3 regions of the Dickeya aquatica genome follow, and region 2 is predicted to be linked to each of the others. Evidence: predicted binding sites of a transcription regulator. Region 2 holds the regulator's gene; each other region holds the start of a gene.
What was found. The regulator CRP, encoded in region 2, controls carbon source genes, mostly activating them, when cyclic AMP is high. The targets are predictions, from matches to a motif close to ATGTGANNNNNNTCACAT.
Positions count from the first base shown of each region.

Region 1: pth (aminoacyl-tRNA hydrolase) is a predicted target of CRP. The motif match lies at 1,833-1,850, and genes of this name have one in related genera.
Region 3: cdd (cytidine deaminase) is a predicted target of CRP. The motif match lies at 1,684-1,701, and genes of this name have one in related genera.

Region 1 covers NZ_LT615367.1:2,163,257-2,166,535, forward strand. Annotated here, with positions in the region: gene ychF (redox-regulated ATPase YchF) at 1-952, opposite strand, end outside; gene pth (aminoacyl-tRNA hydrolase) at 1,098-1,685, opposite strand; gene ychH (stress-induced protein YchH) at 2,074-2,343, shown strand; gene prs (ribose-phosphate diphosphokinase) at 2,451-3,279, opposite strand, start outside.
Region 2 covers NZ_LT615367.1:4,072,836-4,076,114, reverse strand. Annotated here, with positions in the region: gene DAQ1742_RS18525 (L-ribulose-5-phosphate 4-epimerase) at 1-374, shown strand, start outside; gene DAQ1742_RS18520 (3-keto-L-gulonate-6-phosphate decarboxylase UlaD) at 505-1,152, shown strand; gene crp (cAMP-activated global transcriptional regulator CRP) at 1,248-1,880, opposite strand; gene DAQ1742_RS18510 (OsmC family protein) at 2,206-2,613, shown strand; gene DAQ1742_RS18505 (phosphoribulokinase) at 2,653-3,279, opposite strand, start outside.
Region 3 covers NZ_LT615367.1:1,659,500-1,662,778, reverse strand. Annotated here, with positions in the region: gene DAQ1742_RS07325 (glycoside hydrolase family 3 protein) at 1-188, shown strand, start outside; gene DAQ1742_RS07320 (CidA/LrgA family protein) at 410-823, shown strand; gene DAQ1742_RS07315 (CidB/LrgB family autolysis modulator) at 820-1,518, shown strand; gene cdd (cytidine deaminase) at 1,871-2,770, shown strand; gene DAQ1742_RS07305 (NAD-dependent malic enzyme) at 3,088-3,279, shown strand, end outside.

The DNA of each region.
Region 1 (3,279 bases), 1.9 Mb from region 2:
GAATAAACCCTTTTTCGAAGTCTGTGTGAATTTTCCCTGCGGCTTGTGGGGCTGTGGCTCCAACGGGAATAGTCCAGGCACGGACTTCTTTTACACCCGCCGTAAAGTAGGTTTGCAGGTTCAGCAGCGTATAACCGGCACGAATGACACGGTTTAGCCCAGGCTCTTCAAGACCCAACTCGGCCATGAATTCGTCGCGCTCTTCATCATCGAGTTCGGCAATGTCAGATTCTACAGCCGCGCAGACGGGCACAACAACAGAGCCTTCTTTCGCTGCGATCTCACGCACCTGATCCAGATAGGGGTTGTTCTCGAAGCCGTCTTCATTAACGTTGGCAATGTACATGGTCGGTTTCAGCGTAAGGAAGCTCAGGTAGCGGATAGCGGCCTTTTCTTCTGCGCTGAGATCCAACGCACGCAACATGCCCGCTTTTTCCAGCTGAGGCAGGCATTTTTCCAGTGCAGCTTGCTCAACTTTAGCGTCTTTGTCGCCGCCCTTGGCTTTCTTCTGTACCCGGTGCAACGCACGTTCACAGGTGTCTAGGTCCGCTAATGCCAACTCGGTGTTAATGGTATCAATATCGTCAGCGGGGTTAACTTTTCCAGAGACGTGAATGATGTTGTCATTTTCGAAACAGCGCACCACATGACCAATCGCCTCAGTTTCGCGGATGTTGGTCAAAAACTGGTTGCCTAAGCCCTCACCTTTAGAAGCCCCTTTCACCAGGCCGGCAATATCCACAAATTCCATGGTGGTAGGAACGGTGCGCTGCGGTTTCACTATCTCGGCTAACTGGTCAAGGCGCAGGTCCGGCATGGGAACCACACCGGTATTCGGTTCGATAGTACAAAACGGAAAGTTGGCCGCTTCGATACCGGCTTTGGTCAGCGCGTTGAACAGCGTAGATTTCCCCACGTTAGGCAGCCCAACGATACCGCATTTGAATCCCATGTTTATGTCACCTTAGAAATCACGAATCATCAGGTGATGCTTGCAAAGCATCATGTTTGCAAAAACACCTGTCAGAATGGAAAAAATAGCCCTGAGGCCAATTATACACACAATAGTGGACGAACTCGATCAGAGTGCATCACGGCTATGACGCCTTAAAGGCATGTAACCGGTTCATGGCTTTGATCATATCTTCTTTTATCAAGATATCGGTACAGCGCAGTGATTCGTCAATGGCTTGGTCGATAAGCCCTTGCTCACTGGCCGGTGGTTTGCCAAGCACAAAGCCGACGACTTTATTTTTGTCGCCGGGATGGCCGATGCCGATACGCAAACGGTGGAAATTGGGGTTGTTGCCGAGCTTACTGACGATGTCTTTCAACCCGTTGTGCCCACCGTGACCCCCGCCGAGTTTGAGTTTGGCAACGCCCGGTGGCAGGTCCAGCTCATCGTGTGCGACCAGAATTTCATCAGGCTCAATACGGTAGAAAGAGGCCATGGCGGCCACTGCTTTGCCGCTCAGGTTCATAAATGTGGTGGGTACCAGCAGTCGCACATCGTTGCCACCCAGAGATAACCGTGCGGTATAGCCAAAAAACTTGCTCTCTTCCTTCAGGGTCTGTCGGTAGTTTTCGACTAACTGGTCAACGTACCAGGCACCCGCATTGTGGCGGGTTGCCGCATATTCAGCGCCGGGATTGGCCAGCCCCACAATCAGTTTTATACCACTCATTATTTCATACGACTCACAAGGCAGAGCGCCGGATGATTCCCGCTTACTCGAATTATTGGGGTTAACAGGCGTGACACACAGGTATCGGCCTGCCAGGACACATTTTTTAAGGGCGCTAGTTTAACGCAGGGGCGGTTGATCACCAACATGTGATCCTACCCGCATAGCCATAGCAACAGGCTGGTTATACTGTTAGTCATCATTAAGCCTGTCGGTGGTCGGTGAATCAGCTGCTAACAGGGCGGCGCAGGCGTATAAAATAGTATGTAAAACAAATCAGTACCTTTGACAATTCCGGGGATGAGCCTGCTTCGTACGGCGAGAAACAGCAGGTGTGGTGCAGACGCGATAGCGCTGTATTTTCACGGGAAATTTCAGGAGGTGAATGATGAAACGTAGAAATGCCATGCGCATTGGTAATGCGTTAATGGGGCTTGGTATGGTGCTGATGATAGCGGGTATCGCGTATTCAATAGCCAATCAATTGCCGGAGCTGAACTTGCCAGGGTCAGCACAAAGTGTTGAGTTAATTGCGATTTTTATGGGCGCAATTTTGTGGCTGGCGGGGGCGCGCATCGGGGGACGCGAGTCCGTGACCGATCGCTATTGGTGGCTGAAGCATTTTGATAAGCGTTGTCGCCGTGAGCGCCATCCATAACGGTGTCGTGGTAAAAATAAAAAACCTGTGGTGCAGGTGGTGATAGATAAAAATACGCCACCAGGGGATTGACCGTGGTGGCGTGGGATGCTCGTTTCTGTGAAGAATTAATGCTCAAACATAGCAGAAATGGATTCTTCGTTACTGATGCGACGAATCGCCTCAGCCAGCATGCCCGAGAGCGTCAGGGTACGTACGTTCGGCAGGGATTTAATGTTTTCCGACAGCGGAATAGTATCGCAGACAATCACTTCATCAATGACCGAGTTCTTGATGTTCTCGTAAGCGTTGCCAGAGAAAATCGGGTGGGTGGCGTAAGCAAACACACGTTTTGCGCCACGCTCTTTTAGCGCCTCTGCCGCTTTACACAACGTGCCACCGGTATCAATCATATCATCAACCAGAATACAGTCGCGGCCAGCAACGTCCCCAATGATGTGCATGACCTGAGAAACATTGGCACGCGGGCGACGCTTGTCGATAATCGCCATGTCGGTGTCATTGAGTAACTTGGCAATCGCGCGGGCACGTACCACGCCACCGATATCCGGGGAAACCACAATCGGGTTATCCAGATTCTGCTGTAACATATCTTCAAGCAGAATCGGGCTACCAAACACGTTATCTACCGGGACATCAAAGAAGCCCTGAATCTGTTCAGCATGCAGATCGACCGTCAGCACACGGTCAACGCCGACGCTGGAGAGAAAATCCGCCACGACTTTGGCCGTGATTGGCACACGGGCGGAGCGCACACGGCGGTCCTGTCGGGCGTAGCCAAAGTAGGGAATAACAGCAGTAATACGTCCTGCGGAAGCGCGGCGCAGGGCATCAACCATGACCACCAGCTCCATCAGATTATCATTGGTGGGAGCACAGGTAGATTGGATGATGAAAATATCACCACCGCGTACATTTTCGTTGATTTGTACGCTG
Region 2 (3,279 bases):
GGCTGGATATTCCCGCGCTCGGTACGACCCATGCCGACTATTTCTACGGCGATATTCCCTGCACCCGCGCGTTGAGCGAGCAGGAAATCGCCCGTGAGTATGAAAAAAATACCGGTGCGGTGATCGTGGAGGAGTTTCAGCGCCGGGATCTCGATCCGCTGGCCGTACCGGGTGTGGTGATCACCGGCCATGCGCCCTTCTGCTGGGGGAAAAACGCGCTGGATGCGGTACACAATGCGCTGGTGCTCGAAGAGGTGGCGGCGATGGCGCTGTCAACCCGCCTGCTCAACCCGGCGATTCATATCGATCAGGCGCTTTCTGATAAACACTATTTCAGAAAACACGGCGCGAATGCCTACTACGGCCAGCGTTAAGCCACCGCGCCTGAATAACGTCACTGTTTGAAATAGCGACTTGAAATGAATAGTGGCATCACGCCACGGGCAGCGCTCGCCCGCACGTCGCTGTTTCCGGTATTTTCACTTTTGGAAAGGAAATAACATCATGACTAAACCTATGCTGCAAATTGCCCTGGATTCGACAGACCTGGCCACAGCGGTTGAGATTGCTGAGCGTGTTGGCGGGTTCGTTGAGGTTATCGAGGTCGGTACCATTCTGGCCTTTGCTGAAGGCATGACGGCGGTGCGCACCCTGCGCGAGCGCCACCCTAAACACATTATTGTGTGTGACATGAAAACCACTGACGGCGGAGCCATTCTGGCGCGCATGGCGTTCTCTGCCGGGGCGAACTGGATAACCGTCTCGGCGGCAGCGCACGTTGCCACTATTGCCGCCTGCAAAAAAGTGGCCGATGAGTTTGGTGGCGAAATCCAGATTGAGCTGTACGGCAACTGGAGCCTTGATGATGCCCGGCAGTGGGTTGATATGGGCATTACCCAGGCGATTTATCACCGCTCGCGCGATGCGGAGCTTGCCGGAGTTAACTGGACGAGTGACGACCTCGGCCGGATGCGTGCGCTTTCTGAACTGGGGCTGGCGTTGTCGATTACCGGCGGCATTGTGCCGCAGGATATTCACCTGTTTGAAGGTATCAGCGCCAAGACCTTTATCGCCGGTCGTGCGCTGGCGTCTGAGCGTGGTAAGGCGACCGCTGAGGCACTGCGCACCGAGATCAATAAATACTGGTCGTAACGCGTCGCACGCGACACTCACCGATACGCAACGCAAAATAAGCAGGGCGGCCATTGGCCGCCCTTGCTGGTGATGGAGACACGTTGATGAAGGTATCAACGGGTACCGTAAACCACGATGGTTTTACCGTGGGCAGAGATGAGATCCTGGTCTTCCAGCATTTTCAGGATACGGCCGACAGTTTCACGGGAACAGCCGACAATCTGGCCTATCTCCTGACGGGTTATCTTGATTTGCATACCGTCCGGGTGGGTCATGGCATCCGGTTGTTTGGCCAGGTTCAGCAAGGTCTGTGCGATACGCCCTGTTACGTCCAAAAATGCCAAATTGCCGACCTTCTGCGAGGTCACTTGCAGGCGGCGGGCCATCTGTGAGGAGAGGCGCATCAGAATATCCGGGTTAACCTGGATAAGCTGACGGAATTTTTTATAGGAAATTTCAGCGACTTCGCAGGCAGTTTTTGCCCGAACCCACGCACTGCGCTCCTGCCCATCTTCAAACAAGCCAAGCTCGCCAATAAAATCGCCCTGATTCAGATAAGACAGAATCATTTCCTTGCCTTCTTCATCCTTAATCAGCACGGCAACCGAGCCTTTCACGATGTAGTAAAGCGTCTCTGCTTTTTCACCCTGATGGATCAGAGTGCTCTTCGATGGGTACTTGTGAATGTGACAATGAGAAAGGAACCATTCGAGAGTCGGGTCTGTTTGCGGTTTGCCGAGAACCATTCGCTGTTATCCTCTGTTGTAATTCACTGCGCAAATCACAGGGCTCAGAGTTCCCTGTACGGCGTGATAACATAGTTATAATTCAAATTCCGTCCTGGCGGAATGACGTCAGGGATGATACGGAGACGGTCTATCAATGACGCCGGTAAACTGGTGGCAGTCAGGCAGAGGCCCGACACACACGGGTTTACGTCCTCCGTTTGTAACACAGGTTGAGTGTAGTGTCTCGTGTTGTCTCGCTTCAGCATGATTAAGCTCTGATTATCAGGCTTTTTTGTTCATGAGCGGTGCAAAATTTCAAAAATAGTTGATTGAGGGCAAAATTATGCAGGCTCGGGTGAAATGGGTTGAAGGATTGACGTTTTTGGGTGAGTCCGCATCCGGTCATCAGGTGCTGATGGATGGCAACTCAGGCGACAAAGCGCCCAGCCCGATGGAGATGGTACTGATGGCCGCCGGAGGCTGTAGCGCCATTGATGTGGTGTCCATCCTGCAAAAAGGTCGCCATGATGTGGCCGACTGTGAAGTGCGTCTGAGCGCCGAGCGCCGTGAAGAGGCACCGCGCCTGTTCACCGCCATTAATTTGCACTTTATCGTGACCGGCAAAGCCTTATCGGAAAAAGCCGTGGAGCGGGCGGTTGCGCTCTCGGCAGAAAAATATTGCTCGGTGGCACTGATGCTGGAAAAAACGGTGACGGTGACTCACAGCCATGAAGTCATTGCGCGGGGTTAAGGCATTGACGCGCGGCGGCTTAACCACCGCCGCGAGACGTCACGCTATCCCGTTACCTTCAACAAGCCGCTGTACCAGCGGTGCCATAATCAGCTCCATTGCCAGCCCCATCTTGCCGCCCGGCACCACCAGGGTATTGATGTGCGAAATAAATGACCCCTGTAACATCGCCAGCAGATAGGGGTAATCCATATTGTTTAATCCCTGAAAGTGGATAACCACAAAGCTCTCATCCATTGAGGGAATGGCTTTGGCGGCAAACGGGTTGGAGGTATCGACCGTTGGGACGCGCTGAAAATTGATATGGGTGCGGGAAAATTGCGGCGTGATATGGGTGATGTAATCTTCCATTGAGCGCACCACCGAGTCCATCACCGCTTCGCGTGAATGGCCGCGCTCGTTGATGTCACGCACCAGCTTTTGAATCCACTCCAGATTGACGATAGGCACCACCCCCACCAGCAGGTCAACGTGCTGCGCGACGTTATGCTGTGCGCTGACAACGCCGCCATGCAGCCCTTCGTAGAACAGCAGATCGGTCGGTTGTGGTATCGGTTCCCAGGGCGTAAAGGTGCCAGGCACCTGATTGTAGGGAATAGCTTCATCATAGGTGTGCAGGTATTTGCGGGTCTGGCCGGTGCCGGTGCGGCCATAATCGATAAATGC
Region 3 (3,279 bases), 2.1 Mb from region 2:
CATTGATTGCCAACTTTGGCATCAGCGATCGCGTGCTGCTTGACCGGCTCACCTCTGGCGCAGCCTATCAGGCCAGGCTCCCGTTTGAACTGCCCTCTTCCATGCAGGCAGTGCGCCAGCAACAGCCGGATGTGCCCTACGACAGCAAAGCCCCGCTGTTCCCCTTCGGCTATGGCTTACCGCACTAAACTCACCCCCTCCCGGCCCCTGCCGGGAGGGGGTATCAGGCGGTTTTCCCGGCCCATACCGCGTATTGTGGCACGCTGGCTGCACCGCGATGCGGTGTGCCATTGCGTCAACCGAGGCAGGCAAGGGCGCGACTCAATGCCGTGACCCGATTTTGTGACACATAGCACACGACGGTCATTAGCGTTATTATCAAACCCACGGTTTATCAGGACGCTTCTCTATGCCTTATTTCATAACGCTTGGCTGGCAATATGTGCGCGCATTTGCGGTGATTTATCTTTGCCTGCTGGCAGGTAATGCGCTCTCGGCGCTGTTGCCGATTACCATTCCCGGCAGCATCCTCGGCATGCTGATGTTATTTGCACTGCTGGCCTCACAAATTCTGCCCGCGCACTGGGTTAAACCCGGCTGCCATCTGTTTTTGCGCTATATGGCGTTGCTGTTTGTGCCTATCGGCGTTGGGGTGATGAACTATTACGACGTGGTGCGCAGTCAATTTGGCCCTATCGTGGTTTCCTGCCTTATCAGCACTTTTATTGTGATGATTGTGGTCGGCTACACCACCCAGATAATGCACCGCGACGGTAAAGCCTCAAATACCGGCGCGGCAGGCAGCGAGGGGCAAGAGAAATGATGCACTACCTTTGGTGGTCACTGCCGCTGACGCTGGTGGTCTTTTTCTGCGCCCGCCATCTGGCCTTACGGCTGAAAATGCCGCTGCTGAATCCGTTGCTGGTTTCCATGCTGGTTATCATTCCGCTGCTGCTGGTGCTGGAGATTCCTTACGACCACTACTTCCAGGGCAGTTCCATGCTCAATAGCCTGTTGCAACCGGCTGTGGTGGCGCTGGCCTTCCCGCTCTATGAACAGTTGCACCAGATTCGCGCACGCTGGAAATCCATCATCAGCGTCTGTTTTATCGGCAGTGTCACCGCCATTATTTCCGGCACGGTTATTGCGCTATGGTTGGGGGCATCGCGGGAGATTGCCGCCTCGGTCTTGCCGAAATCCGTCACCACACCGATTGCCATGGCGGTCGCCTCATCCATTGGCGGCATTCCCGCCATCAGTGCAATGTGTGTGATTCTGGTGGGCATTCTGGGTGCGGTATTCGGCCATGCGCTGTTTAATCGCCTGAATATTCGCGCCAAGTCTGCCCGCGGGCTGGCGATGGGAACCGCCTCTCACGCCCTGGGCACGGCCCGATGCGCCGAAGTTGATTTTCAGGAAGGGGCGTTCAGTTCACTGGCGCTGGTCATCTGCGGCATCATCACCTCGCTGATTGCACCGTTTCTGTTTCCGGTTATCCTGCGGCTGATGGCTGGATAAGCCTCAACCTGAACACATCAAGGGGCTTTTAGCCCCTTGTGCTATCGTCCCCCTTCGCCCTGGCGCTATATGCCATATCCCCGTGGTCGCCCTTGCTTGCCGCTCAGGGCAAAACCTGCGAAACATCTCGCATTTGTGATTTATTTTTCACTGATTACATTATAAAAGTGATAAAAATCACATTCGTTTAGCGCAAATCCAACCAGACTGCGTGAAAAGAGAGGCAATCGGCCATTGCGCCGGACATGAGTGGCACGGGGATCACCGGCCATCATTGAAAATATTATCGTCTGTTGAAACATCGATGACGGTTTACATTCAGCACCTGAAAAACCAATTAAGAGAGGCCCCCATGCAAGTACGCTTTCATGACGCGTTCACCACGCTGCCTGCCACGCTACAGCATGCGCTGGAACCGATACTGGCGCGTGAGGATTTTGCGGCCATGCTGAGTACGCAAGAGGTGAGCGAGATTCGCGCGCAGTGCGGGCTCGATGCTGATGCACTGGCCTTTGCCCTGTTGCCGCTGGCGGCAGCCTGTGCGCTGACGCCCGTGTCCGGCTTTCACGTTGGTGCCATCGCGCAGGGCACCAGCGGGGCCTTCTACTGGGGGGCCAATATGGAGTTCGCCGGTCAAGTGCTGCAACAGACCGTTCACGCCGAGCAAAGCGCCATCAGCCACGCCTGGTCGCGCCATGAGCCGGCGCTGCGCGCCATCACCGTCAACTATACGCCCTGTGGCCACTGCCGCCAGTTCATGAATGAGCTGAACAGCGCGCCGGGCTTACGCATCTGCCTGCCCGGCAGAGCCGCCGCGCCGCTTGGGCACTACCTGCCTGATGCGTTCGGCCCGCGCGATCTGGCGATAACCACGCTTCTAATGGATGAGATTGACCATCAGTTGACCCTCTCAAGCGATGATACTCTGACGCAACTGGCGCTAAAGGCGGCCAATCGCAGCCACGCACCGTACAGCCACGCTTTCAGCGGCATTGCGCTGCAAACCGCAACGGGCCGGGTCTATAGCGGGTGTTATGCCGAAAATGCCGCGTTCAACCCCAGCCTGCCACCGCTACAGGCGGCGCTGAACCTGGTTAATTTAGCCGGCGAGTCTTTTGATACCATCCAGCACGCGGTGTTAGTGGAAACAGCACATGCCACATTAAGCCAGTGGAGCCTGGCACAACCGCTGCTGGCTTCACTGGGCTGCTCTGCGTTGCGCCGCGAGCAGGCAGACATGTCAGGGAAATAACACCTGATGCGTTTGATTGTGCGCCGTGCTGTGGCGGCATCGGTGCACACTATCAGGCCCCAACACCGCAGGTTAAGCCCCGGCGCTTACGCCACTCGGGGAGGCGCGCGCAAAAATGTCGCCTCAATCACATCGTCTCTACGGGCAATATGTGACTTACTCCACATATTTTTCATATGCAAGTCATCTGTAATTATTTTAATTAACAATCCCTGTACATATTTTCTGGGTACTTTAAGATCGCCCCCATCCTATCGCTTCGCTGGTTCTCTGAGCCAATTTCAGCTACCCATCAGCTACCCAAAGAGTCAAACGTCATGGAATTGGAATACGAAAGTAAACGTCCCCTGTATATCCCCTACGCAGGGCCTATCCTGCTTGAATTCCCTCTGCTGAACAAAGGCAGTGCCTTTAGCGATGCAGAACGCGCCCAGTTTAACCTGCACGGCCTGTTGCCCGAAGCGGTAGAAACTATCGAAGAACAGGCGGAGCGTGCCTGGCGGCAGTAT